Regions from separate parts of the Martinezella sp. CNPSo 3795 genome, predicted to be linked through region 3. Evidence: predicted binding sites of a transcription regulator. Region 3 holds the regulator's gene; each other region holds the start of a gene.

Region 1 (3,110 bases), on a different contig from region 3:
GTCGAAGCCAGCAAGGCCGGCACCCTGATCAGCGGCCTTGTCGCCTTTAAAAAGCTTCATGACGACAACGCGCTGCTGGAAGAGGCCATTCCGGAATTCTACCGCCGCCGTCCCGGCCGTTATGCGGGCGTGCGCCTGCGCGATCTTTGCGCTGACATGCACAATTTCTTTCGTCAGGCCGATGTCAGCGCCCTGCAGACGAAGCAATTTTCCGCAGAACACCTGCCGCCGATCGCCATGTCGCCGCACGATGCCGCGCGCTGCCTGGTGCGCAACGATGTCGACTATCTGCCGATCGACGCCATTGCCGGCCGCATCGCGACGACACCCTTCGTCGTCTATCCCCCGGGGATTGCAACCATCGTGCCCGGCGAGCGCCTGACGGAACAGGCAAAGCCCATGATCGACTATCTCAAAATGTTCGAAACCTGCTTCAACACCTTCCCCGGCTTCGAGGTGGAGATCCAGGGCCTCTATCGCGAGATCGATGCATCCGGCAAAATCCGGCTCTATACCTACGTTGTCGCGGAATAGGCTTGGAAATTCAGGTTCGGACATGAAGCAGGATAAAACAATCATCGTTCGCCCATCCCGGGAGAGCGACGTCGATGCCATGCTGGCTATCTATCGCCGTCATATTCACCGCGGGGTCGAAGCCGGGGTCGATGATAGCGACACGCCGCAGCCGGACGATCTGCGCGAACGGCGCAAGAATTTGAAGGACCGCCGCTTTCCGCATGTCGTCGCGATCGAGGGTGAGAAGGTCGTCGGCTATGCCTATGTGGTGCTGTTCCGCAAGCGCCCGGCCTATCGCTATACCGTCAAGCATTCGATCTATGTGCATCACGACCATGTCGGCCAGGGTGTCGGAAGCCTGCTCATGCGCGGACTGATCGACGCCTGCGCGGCGGCCGGCTTCCGACAGATGATCGGCTATATCGACGCGGACAACGTCGCTTCGCTCGCCCTGCACGAACGCTTCGGCTTCGTTCGCGTCGGCCTGCTGCCGGCTGTTGCCTATCGCTACGGCCGCTGGGCCGATACCGTGATGGTCCAGCGCTCGCTCGGTCCCGGCTCAACCACGCAGCCGCCTCCGCCGCCGCTCTCCACCCGCTGAAGCAGAAGGACCTGTTGTCGGCCGTAACACAACTCCGTGCTTAGACTGGATGCCGCATCGGGGCCGGCAGGAAGCCCAAAACAAAATCTATGACCTTCGACGAGGACATTTCGCAGGGCTTGAGGGTGAGGCTTGCTGCGGAGAGCATATAGAGATTGAAACTGACGACATCGGTCCCGCCAAGCTCCTCGCCATAGAGCCAGATCCGTTTGCCGTCGGTCGATCGCTTGACCGTCACACCCCAGGGGCGACCTTGAAAATGCCCCTCCGAATAGCCGTCAGGCAGCTTCGCAAGCGCATGTTCGAAGCCCGACAATTCGGCGGGCAGCAGCTGCGGCGCGCCGTCGATCACGGAGCCAGGCATTCGTCACATATGCCGCAGCCGTCTTCGTCCATCTTCCTCGCCGACCGCAGCCTGCGGCAGCACAGACACGCAGTGCCATCGGCTCGGGATTCCTCGTCACGCTCGGGCGGGAGGATCTCCATAAGCAAGTCGGAAAGTGGATCGGTAGCGATTTGGCCCATCTCAAGGCTCCGTATTGGGGGACGGACAAGAGATAAGAAGCCTTGCGCGCATCTCAAGGTAGCGTTTGCGGCATGGTTGGCCTGCGGCAATTTCCTCGCCTCTCCCTAGCAAGACAACCGAGCCGGTTTGATATCGTCATCGAGGATGATATGTTCCGCATTTGTTTCAGCTTCCGCAATAACGGACCGCGCTGAACCTACTGTGTAATGACCGAGACCGCCATGAACGACACCAGCTCGACCACTGTCCGGAAGATCATCCATGTCGATATGGATGCATTCTATGCATCGGTCGAGCAGCGGGACAATCCGGAGCTGCGCGGCAAGCCGCTTGCGGTCGGCGGGTCGGCTGCACGCGGCGTCGTGGCGGCCGCAAGCTACGAGGCCCGTGCCTTCGGCGTTCACTCGGCGATGCCTTCGGTTACCGCAAAACGCAAATGTCCGGACCTGATCTTCGTGCCGCCGCGCTTTGACGTCTACAGGGCGGTGTCGCAGCAGATCCGCGAGATCTTTGCTGAATATACTTCGATGATCGAGCCGCTGTCGCTCGACGAGGCCTATCTCGACGTCACCCAGAACCACAAGGGGATGGAAATCGCCACCGAGATCGCGCTGGAGATCCGGACCAAGATCAAGCAGGTCACCGGCCTCAATGCTTCGGCCGGCATTTCCTACAACAAATTCCTCGCCAAAATGGCAAGCGACCTCAACAAGCCGAACGGCCAGGCAGTCATTACGCCAAGGAATGGCCCGGCCTTCGTCGAAACGCTTCCCGTCAAGAAATTCCATGGCGTCGGGCCGGCGACAGCCGAGCGGATGCACAAATATGGGATCGAAACCGGACTAGATCTGAAATCGAAATCGCTCGCCTTCCTGCAGGAGCATTTTGGAAAGGCAGGCCCTTATTTCTACGGTATCGCCCGCGGCATCGACGAGCGCCAGGTAAAGCCGGACCGGGTTCGCAAATCCATAGGCGCAGAAGACACATTCGTTGAGGATATCGACGATCTAGAGCTGGCGACGGCGGAACTGCGGCCGCTTGCGCAGAAGGTTTGGCGCTACTGCAAAACAGGCGGTTTCAGCGCCAAGACGGTGACCGTGAAGATCAAATATTCGGACTTTACCCAGGCGACACGCAGTCGGACAAGCTCCCTGCCGGTCGCCGGCGTCGGCGCTGTCCTCGAAACAGCGTCGGCGCTTCTGGCAACCGTCCACCCGTTCACGCGGCCAATCCGGCTGCTCGGCATCACGCTTTCGTCTTTGACGAACGAAGAGACAGATAGTGGGAGATCACAGCCGCAGCTCGATCTCGGCATCTGAGGGATGATAATCTGCCATTCCACCGGTCAAGATGGCTGACTAACCTCTCCACCCAGAGCAACAAACAGGCGAAGACGGAAAGCCCGCTGTTCGTCCGATGGAGGAAACATACGGGCGAACCGCTAGTATGGAAACGGCAATAGTGCCA
Region 2 (3,110 bases), on a different contig from region 3:
CCGAGCTCGCCGGACAGATATTTACCGGTCAGTGACTTCGGGTTCGCCATGATGTCCTGCGGCGTACCGTGCGCCACCACCTGGCCGCCATGCACGCCGGCCGCAGGGCCGATATCGACGACATCGTCGGCCGTCAGGATCGCATCCTCGTCATGTTCGACGACGATCACTGTGTTGCCGATATCCCGCAGGTGCTTCAGCGTTTCCAGCAGGCGGGCATTGTCGCGCTGATGCAGGCCTATCGACGGCTCGTCGAGAACGTAGAGAACGCCAGTGAGACCAGAGCCGATCTGCGACGCCAAGCGGATGCGCTGGCTTTCGCCGCCGGAAAGCGTGCCGGAATTGCGCGACAGGCTCAGATATTCGAGGCCGACATCGTTGAGGAAGCGCAGGCGATCGCGGATTTCCTTGAGGATGCGGACAGCAATCTCGTTCTGCTTGTCAGTGAATGTTCCCGGCAGCGCGTCAAACCAGTCGCGGGCAACGCGGATCGACATCTCCGCCACCTGGCTGATGTGCAGCTTGTCGATCTTGACCGCCAGGGCTTCCGGTTTCAGGCGATAGCCGTTGCAGGCCGGGCAGGGGGCGGCCGACATGAAGCGTTCGATCTCCTCGCGCGCCCAGGCGGAATCCGTTTCCTTCCAGCGGCGCTCGAGGTTCGGCACGATGCCTTCGAAATTCTTGTGCGTGGTGTAGGAGCGCGCGCCATCGGCATAGTGGAATTCTATCTTGTCTTCCGTGCCGTTCAGAATGACATCCTTGGCCTTGTCGGACAGCTCGTTCCAGCGATTGCCGAGCTTGAAGCCGTAGTGCTTGCCGAGCGCCTCCAGCGTCTGATTGTAATAGGGCGAGGTCGACTTGGCCCAGGGCGCGATCGCGCCATCGCGCAGCGTGCGTTCGGGTTCCGGCACGATCAGTTCCGGATCGATTTTCTGCTGCGAGCCCAAACCGTCACAGGACGGGCAGGCGCCGAAGGGATTGTTGAACGAGAACAGGCGCGGCTCGATTTCCGGAATAGTGAAGCCGGAAACCGGGCAGGCAAATTTCTCCGAGAAAAGCACGCGCTCATGCGTTTCGTTCAGCGACTTGTTGGCTGAGCCGCCGGCAGCGGTCTCCTCCGGCGGCAACGGCTTGTCGGCGAATTCCGCGACGGCAAGACCGTCGGCAAGCCGCAAAGAGGTCTCGAAGCTGTCAGCGAGACGCGCCGCCATATCCGGACGTACGACGATACGGTCGACGACCACATCAATGTCATGCTTGTATTTCTTGTCGAGCGCCGGCACATCGGCAATCTCGTAGAACTGGCCGTCGACCTTGACGCGCTGGAAGCCCTTTTTCATGAGCTCCGCCAATTCCTTCTTGTATTCGCCCTTACGCCCGCGCACGAGCGGTGCCAGAATGTAAAGTCTGGTGCCCTCCTCATAAGCGAGAACGCGATCGACCATCTGGCTGACCGTCTGGCTCTCGATCGGCAGGCCCGTCACAGGCGAATAGGGAACGCCGACGCGGGCAAACAGCAGACGCATATAGTCGTAGATTTCCGTGACCGTGCCGACCGTCGAGCGCGGATTGCGCGAGGTCGTCTTCTGCTCGATCGAAATCGCCGGCGAGAGGCCGTCGATCTGGTCGACATCCGGCTTCTGCATCATTTCGAGGAATTGGCGTGCGTAGGCCGAAAGGCTTTCGACATAACGGCGCTGGCCCTCGGCATAGATGGTGTCGAAGGCGAGCGACGATTTCCCGGAGCCGGAAAGGCCGGTCATGACGATCAGCTTGTTGCGTGGCAGGTCAAGATCGATGCCCTTGAGATTGTGCTCGCGCGCACCACGTATGGAAATAGTCTTCAGTTCGCTCATCGTCGTATGCAGGTCCCTTGGAGTCTGCCTTTATTTAGTGATGTCAGCCCGCGAGTCGAGGCTGAAATGAAGGGTAGAGCCGGGTTTTCGATTCCGTTGACATCATCATAGGGATAAATTAGAACAAATAAAGAACAAAATTATTGCGGCGATTTCTTTGTGGATGAACGGAACTGGGAAGGCCGCATAAATAGCACCTGACAGCCGCTATGGGTTAAGGTGCGCAGATAGAATTTCAAAGCCGTCGATGGGCGGCAAGCAGGGTGATGTCATGGCCGGTAGTGTGAACAAGGTAATTCTGATTGGAAATCTCGGGGCGGACCCGGAAATCCGCCGCACGCAGGACGGCCGCCCGATCGCCAACCTCAACATTGCCACGTCGGAAACCTGGCGCGACCGCAATTCCGGCGAGCGCAAGGAAAAGACCGAATGGCACCGCGTCGTCATCTTCAATGAAGGCCTCTGCAAGGTCGCCGAGCAGTATTTGAAGAAGGGCGCCAAGGTCTACATCGAAGGAGCGCTGCAAACCCGCAAATGGCAGGACCAGAACGGTCAGGACCGCTACTCGACGGAAGTCGTGCTGCAGGGCTTCAATTCGACGCTCACCATGCTCGATGGCCGTGGCGAAGGCGGCGGCTCCATCGAAGGCGGCAGCCGTGGCGGCCGCGGCGGCGGTGACTTTGGCGGTGGTTACGGCGGCGACTACGGTGGCGACGATTACGGCCAGTCCTCGTCGCAGGGCTCTTCCCGCGGCAGTGGCGGCAACCGTGGTGGTGGCAGCCAGGGCGGCGGCAACTTCTCGCGCGATTTGGATGATGATATCCCGTTTTGAGATCGGTGCAGTTGCTTGATCTTTAAAAGCCCGCCCGCTTGGCGGGCTTTTTCATGAAAGGACCAGCGCCGCTTTTGCCCCATCCACGACGAACTGCGCGGCAAGCGCCGCAAGGATAACCCCGAGCAGGCGGGTCAGAATGGCGCGGCCGGTGGCGCCCAGCATTCGGTCGAGCCTGTCGGAAATGGCAAGGGCCGCAAAGACCAGGGCCAGATTGACGGCGATGACGCCGATCAATTGCGCTCGGTCGAGCGTCGTCTGCAGCGAGCCGGCCAGCAGGATTGTAGCCGAGATTGCACCGGGACCGGCGATCAAGGGCAGGGCGAGAGGGAAAACCGCGATATTGCGGATATGATCCTTGGTAATGGCGACTTCCGTCGTCTTCTCTTTCCTGTCCTGCCGCCGCTCGAACACCATCTCGA
Region 3 (3,110 bases):
TGCTCATGCCGCTCGGTCTCGACGGGCCTTTCTGGAAAGTCACCGGAGAGGGACTGGAACTCGTTATCATGATCGCAAGAACCGTAGCTGGTTGGGGAGGTGACATTACCTTCGGTCGCCAGCCGGCCTGGCTGATGCCCACATTCATTATCGGCTTCCTGATCATGAGCATATTGCGAACCCGGCTTCGCCATCTGGGCCTGCTATTATCGCTCTTGTCCATGGGCTTGGCGGCATTCGGATCTGGCGTACCGAAACCCGACCTGATGATCTCCGAAGATGGCGTCCTGGTCGCGTTGCGCCAGGACGATATACTCGCGACCAATCGCGAGAAACCGCAGGCCTTCATTTTCGAACAATGGCAAAAGGCACTGGTTGCGACGGACCATCAGCCTCCGACCATGCTCCCGGCTGACAGCCGACTTCCACAAATCGGCAAGGCAGATCGTTATAAGCGATTGAACAGTGAAGAACAGAAGGCGGTCCGCACGGCAATGGAGGAGGCCTTGGACCGTACCATGCAGGGCAGTTTTGCCTGCCAGAAAGGAGCATGGTGCGCGGCCATGCTTGAAAACGGCGCGATATTGGTCACTATCGAAAACGCGGCCTACCTGCCTGCGGCTTGCGACACGGGGAACATTATCGTGACGCCAATCCGGCTACGGCTCGACCATTGCCGTTCCGGAGCGATGCTCATAACCGGTGCGACATTGCGCAAAACAGGCTCCATCGAAATGGTGCTCACCGGAGACAAGCCCATCCTCTCAACCGCATTCGAGAACCCGCAGCGTCCCTGGACCAGGCATCGAACCTATGATTGGCGCACCGGCAAATTCGACGCGCCAATTGCGCCCACGTCACCCGCCATCGACAATTCACCGTTCAGTGATAGCGACGAATAAGGCCAACGAGCTTGCCTTGGACCTTCACGCGATCCGGTCCGAAGATGCGGGTTTCGTATGCCGGGTTTGCGGCCTCAAGCGCGATGGAAGCACCCTTGCGACGGAAGCGCTTCAGTGTCGCCTCTTCGTCATCGACGAGTGCAACGACGATATCGCCTGGATTGGCCGTCGTCGAATTGCGGATGATGACCGTATCGCCGTCGAAGATGCCGGCATCGATCATCGAATCCCCACGAACTTCAAGCGCATAATGTTCACCGGAGCCGAGCATGTCGGCGGGAACAGTGATGTCGTGCGTATTGTTCTGGATGGCCGAGATCGGAACACCGGCAGCGATCCGGCCCATTACGGGCACCGACGCCGAGCCATTGTGATCGTCATTTGCCACCTTCGACGGAGCGGGCGGGGCAACGGGCTGCGGCTTGCCAAGGCTGCCCTCGATAACGCTCGGCGAAAAGCCGCGGCGCTGCTGCAGGCTGGGATTATAGGCGTCGGGAAGCTTGATGACTTCGAGCGCTCTGGCCCGGTTCGGCAGCCGGCGGATGAAGCCCCGCTCCTCCAGCGCCGTGATCAGGCGATGAATACCGGATTTCGATGCCAGATCCAGTGCATCCTTCATCTCGTCGAAAGATGGCGGAACACCGGATTCCTTCATGCGTTCGTGAATGAAGAGAAGCAGTTCCTGCTGCTTGCGCGTCAACATCGTCTTGGAACCCCAGAATCAAGAAAAGCTGTGAAACAAATCCAGAACGGACACTATATGTTCCATATGTGTTCCGCAAGTGCTTAAATTTCGGTAAAGCCTTGTAGGGTCAGTTAAATAATTACGATTTACGAATGGACCGGCTCGGAACATCGGCGCGCTATATCTACGTTAACTTCCAGAAAAATAAGAAAAATGTCGTTCTACTCGCTTCCGCGACTTTGTCGTTCAGCCCGTGTGCCGAGCATTTGGATGAACGTGCCGCGCGGCTGCATGAGCCGGCCATGGCAGAGAATCAGCAATCACGTTTGCGAGATTGCCTTCGATCCATGTCGTGTACTCCGGGTGTTCATGCTTCCATCTTGAATTGCGCGGGCGATGGGCGCAAATCTGCTTCGGCAAGCAAACAGGAGAAGCCATGATTTCGTCTCCGCATCCGCTGGATCACCTCGTGCTGCCAACCGTCGACATCGCCTTGGCGCGCGAGCGCCTCGGCAAGCTCGGCTTTACGGTGGCTCCGGATGCGCGCCATCCCTTTGGCACACAGAATGCCTGCGTCTTTCTTGCCGATAAAACCTATTTAGAGCCTCTGGGCGTGGCATCGACGGAGCAGTGCGAAAAGAGCATCTTAGATGGCAACGTTTTCGTTGCTCGTGACCAGGCTTATCGCTTCCGGGTCGGCGAAAATGGCTTTTCGGCCGTGGTATTCGGTACGGATGATGCGGTGGCGGATGACGAGCGCTTCAAAGCAGCTGCGATTTCTGCGGGGCAGATGCTGGATTTCTCCCGTCCCATGAAGATGCCGGATGGGACGGAAACCACGGCCGGCTTTCGTCTTGCCTTCGCCGCCGATCTGCGCGCGCCGGATTTTCTCGCTTTCTGCTGTCAGCGCATCAATCCGCTGCCGGCTGACCGCAGCGTGCTCGAGCGTCACGAAAACGGCGTGACTGGTATCGCGCGGGTAGCGCTTTGCGCGCCGAAGCCGGCGGCCTATCGCGGCTTCTTCGAGGAGCTTGTCGGTGGCCCGCGCATTATGGAGCATTCCTTTGGCCTGACGATCAAGGCTGCCAATGCCGATCTGGAGATTTTGACGCCGGAAGGAATGGAGGCATTCTATGATCTACCTGTTCGCACGAATGATCCGGGGCTCAGAGCACGTGCAATCCTTTTCAAAACGCGCGATCTTTCCGTGACATCGTCGCATTTCACTGCTAACGGCGTCACCTATACGCGTAAGAACAATCGTCTATTGGCGAGGTTGGCACCCGGTCAGGGCGCATTGTTCGCCTTTGAGGAGATAATATGAGCACGAATTCGGAAGTCACCGTCGGCGAGGGTGCCTCCAAGGTCCTCTTTTCCAATACTGCAAAGCTGTCGCTGATTGCCGGCCCCTGCCAGATGGAAAGCCGCGACCATGCGTTCATGGTTGCCGGCGTCCTGAAGGAACTCTGCGGCAAGCTGGGCATCGGCCTTGTCTACAAGTCCTCCTTCGACAAGGCGAACCG
Region 4 (3,110 bases), on a different contig from region 3:
ATGCCGCTGCGCGACATCATCGACAAATCGATCAACGAGACCCTGGCGCGAAGCCTCTATACCAACGCCACCGCCTTCCTGGCGCTGGTGCCGATGGCAATCTGGGGCGGCAGCGCCGTCTCCAGCTTCGCGATCCCGATGGTGTTCGGCATCCTCGTTGCCGGCGCCTCGTCGGTTTTCATCGCGGCACCGATCCTGCTGTTCCTCGGCGACTGGCGCCGCCGTCATGCCAAGCCGGTTGCCAATGATACGGCATCGACAGACGGCAAATCCGGTAAGGACAACAAGCAGATTCCTGCGGCATAATAAATGAAAAGAGGACATGCCCGGCTTCCGGGCATGTCCTCCACCGCCCTACGAAATCGGCGGCATATGCAAAGGCAAGCCCGGACGCGGCGCCGTAATCTTTTCCACGACACCGTTTTCCTGTTCGCTGACGAGCAGATGTTTGCCGTCGACGGTAAAAGCAATATTAGCTGGGCGCGCGCCGTCCGTGCGGATATGACCGGCCATTTTTCCCTCGGCGTCCACCATGGAAATTTCACCCAGGCCGTACATGGCGCAGTAAAGCATGCCACTGCGATCAAAGGCGAGGCCGGCCGGCCCGCGCAGCGCGTTCACGGCGGGCGACGTCATCGACTGGACAAACATTTCCTGCCTGCCGCCAACGACCTGCCGATAGATTTTTCCAGTCAGTGTTTCACTATAATAGAGCAATCCATCGGCATCGAAGGCAATGCCGCTCGCAAAGAGCAGACCGGCTGCGAGGACACGGATGACCCGTCCCTCAGCCGGATCGATCTGATAGACGCAGCCATTGTAAGCCGCCTTGAAGAAATCGGGATGGATGTGGCCGCCTTCGAGAAGATTGGCAAGACGGATGCCAGAATCAGTCATGTAAAGCAGGCCGTCGGGTCCGAAAGCGAGTGCATTCGGATGCAGAAAGGGACCATCCGCGCTACCCTCGATGACTTGCAGGACGCGGCCTTGCGCCGATAATCTGACAAGAGAATTCTCCGGGCCGTTGGCTACCCAGAAACATCCGTCGCCATCGACCGCAATCCCCATCGGCCGGCCGCCGACCCGGCAAAGTTCCTGCGGTACGCCGCTTGTGTCGAAAAGTTTCAGACAGCGGCGACTGGCATCCATTTCCACGACCGCCAGGCGGCCGTCCGGCAAAGCCACGAGGCCGCTAGGCAGACGCAGCCCGGTGGCAATCGTTTCGTTCATGTTTTGAAACCTTCATTCTACGCATTACGAAGCCCCAAAAACTCAAAATGCTGCGCCGGAATGATACATAAGCACGAAGAAGATCCTTTTCGAGCCGGACGAGTGCAAATCCGGATAAGATTCTTGCGCCGGAGGTCACATCCGCGTGCAGGCCCTGTTCATCTTGACAGGCTTTGGCGATTCGGAACATCCATAGAACGTCCCTATATTTCGCGCTTGCGATTCGCCGCATGCCGCGCTCCGCCTGCTGCCGGAGGTACTCAGGAGAGTTGATGACCGCCGCCTATCTGGAAAAGCTGAACCCGGAGCAACGGCTGGCGGTGGAACATGGCACGAGCGGTGACGGCCATATTGCCGGCCCGCTGCTCGTCATCGCCGGAGCCGGCTCCGGCAAGACGAATACGCTTGCCCATCGCGTCGCGCATCTAATCGTTAGAGGTGCGGACCCGCGTCGCATCCTGCTGATGACCTTTTCGCGCCGCGCTGCCGCCGAGATGGGCCGTCGCGTCGAGCGGATCTGCCGCGAGGTGCTGGGGGCCAATGCCGGTATCACCGCCGACGCGCTGGCATGGAGCGGCACGTTCCACGGCATCGGCGCACGTCTGCTCAGGGACTATGCCGAGCAGATCGGCATCGATCCGGCCTTCACGATCCACGACCGGGAAGATAGCGCCGACCTGATGAATCTTGCGCGCCATGATCTCGGCTTCTCGAAGACGGAGAACCGCTTCCCGACGAAGGCGACATGCCTTGCGATCTATTCACGCTCCGTCAATGCGGAAGCGCCGCTCGACGGCGTGCTGCGGGATTACTTCCCGTGGTGCGCCATGTGGGAGCAGCAGCTGCGTGATCTCTTCGCCTCTTATGTCGAGGCGAAACAGGCGCAGAACGTGCTCGATTACGACGACTTGCTGCTCTATTGGGCGCATATGCTGCAAGAGCCGCTGATCGCCGAGGATATCGGCAGCCGCTTCGACCATGTGCTTGTCGACGAATATCAGGACACCAATCGGCTGCAGTCCTCCATTCTGCTGGCTCTCAAGCCCGATGGCCGCGGACTGACCGTCGTCGGTGACGATGCGCAGTCGATCTATTCCTTCCGCGCCGCGACCGTGCGCAACATTCTCGACTTCCCGAAAGCCTTCACACCCTCGGCCGATATCGTGACGCTCGACCGCAACTACCGTTCGACGCAGCCGATCCTTGCTGCCGCCAACGCTGTAATCGATCTCGCCTCGGAGCGCTTCACCAAGAACCTGCGCACCGAACGGCAAAGCACGGAACGGCCGCGGCTAGTGACGGTGCGCGACGAGGCCGATCAGGCGCGCTACATCGCCGATCAGATACTGGAAAATCGTGAGGGCGGCGTAAGGCTGAAGCAACAGGCAGTGCTATTCCGCACCTCCAGCCATAGCGGCCCGCTGGAAGTGGAACTCACCCGGCGCAACATTCCCTTCGTCAAGTTCGGTGGGCTGAAGTTCCTCGATAGCGCTCATGTCAAGGATATGCTGGCGGCGCTTCGCTTCGCCCAGAACCCGCGCGATCGCGTCGCCGGCTTCCGCCTGATGCAGCTCCTGCCCGGCGTCGGCCCCTCCACGGCGCAGCGCGTGCTCGACCAGATCGGCGAAGAGGCAAGCCCGATTACCGCACTCACCGAACTGCCGCCACCGCCGCGCACGGGCGACGACTGGACCGCCTTTGTCGAGACGATGCGGGAGGTCAAAAGCGGCAAGGCCGGCTGGCCGGGGGAAATCGGCCTGGTTCGCCAATGGTACGAGCCGCATCTGGAACGCGCGCATGAGGATGCCGCGACCCGCCAGGCGGATCTCGTCCAGCTCGAACAGATCGCCGCGGGCTACGGCTCGCGCGAGCGCTTCCTC

Evidence for each region. The regulator LexA, encoded in region 3, represses DNA repair genes until DNA is damaged. The targets are predictions, from matches to a motif close to TGTTCNNNNTGTGTTCNG.
Region 1: the regulator LexA is predicted to act here: its motif matches at 1,794-1,811, upstream of dinB (DNA polymerase IV).
Region 2: the regulator LexA is predicted to act here: its motif matches at 1,976-1,993, upstream of uvrA (excinuclease ABC subunit UvrA).
Region 4: the regulator LexA is predicted to act here: its motif matches at 1,413-1,430, upstream of AC13QY_RS15940 (ATP-dependent helicase).

The regions. Positions count from the first base shown of each region.
Region 1 covers NZ_JBXSOQ010000002.1:997,966-1,001,075, forward strand. Annotated here, with positions in the region: gene AC13QY_RS09490 (Orn/Lys/Arg family decarboxylase) at 1-534, shown strand, start outside; gene AC13QY_RS09495 (GNAT family N-acetyltransferase) at 557-1,117, shown strand; gene AC13QY_RS09500 (hypothetical protein) at 1,158-1,481, opposite strand; gene dinB (DNA polymerase IV) at 1,865-2,962, shown strand.
Region 2 covers NZ_JBXSOQ010000016.1:75,725-78,834, reverse strand. Annotated here, with positions in the region: gene uvrA (excinuclease ABC subunit UvrA) at 1-1,856, opposite strand, end outside; gene AC13QY_RS29465 (single-stranded DNA-binding protein) at 2,128-2,688, shown strand; gene AC13QY_RS29460 (MarC family protein) at 2,740-3,110, opposite strand, start outside.
Region 3 covers NZ_JBXSOQ010000009.1:63,513-66,622, reverse strand. Annotated here, with positions in the region: gene AC13QY_RS22845 (ComEC/Rec2 family competence protein) at 1-902, shown strand, start outside; gene lexA (transcriptional repressor LexA) at 883-1,605, opposite strand; gene AC13QY_RS22835 (VOC family protein) at 2,024-2,911, shown strand; gene kdsA (3-deoxy-8-phosphooctulonate synthase) at 2,908-3,110, shown strand, end outside.
Region 4 covers NZ_JBXSOQ010000005.1:61,881-64,990, forward strand. Annotated here, with positions in the region: gene secD (protein translocase subunit SecD) at 1-306, shown strand, start outside; gene AC13QY_RS15935 (SMP-30/gluconolactonase/LRE family protein) at 355-1,230, opposite strand; gene AC13QY_RS15940 (ATP-dependent helicase) at 1,503-3,110, shown strand, end outside.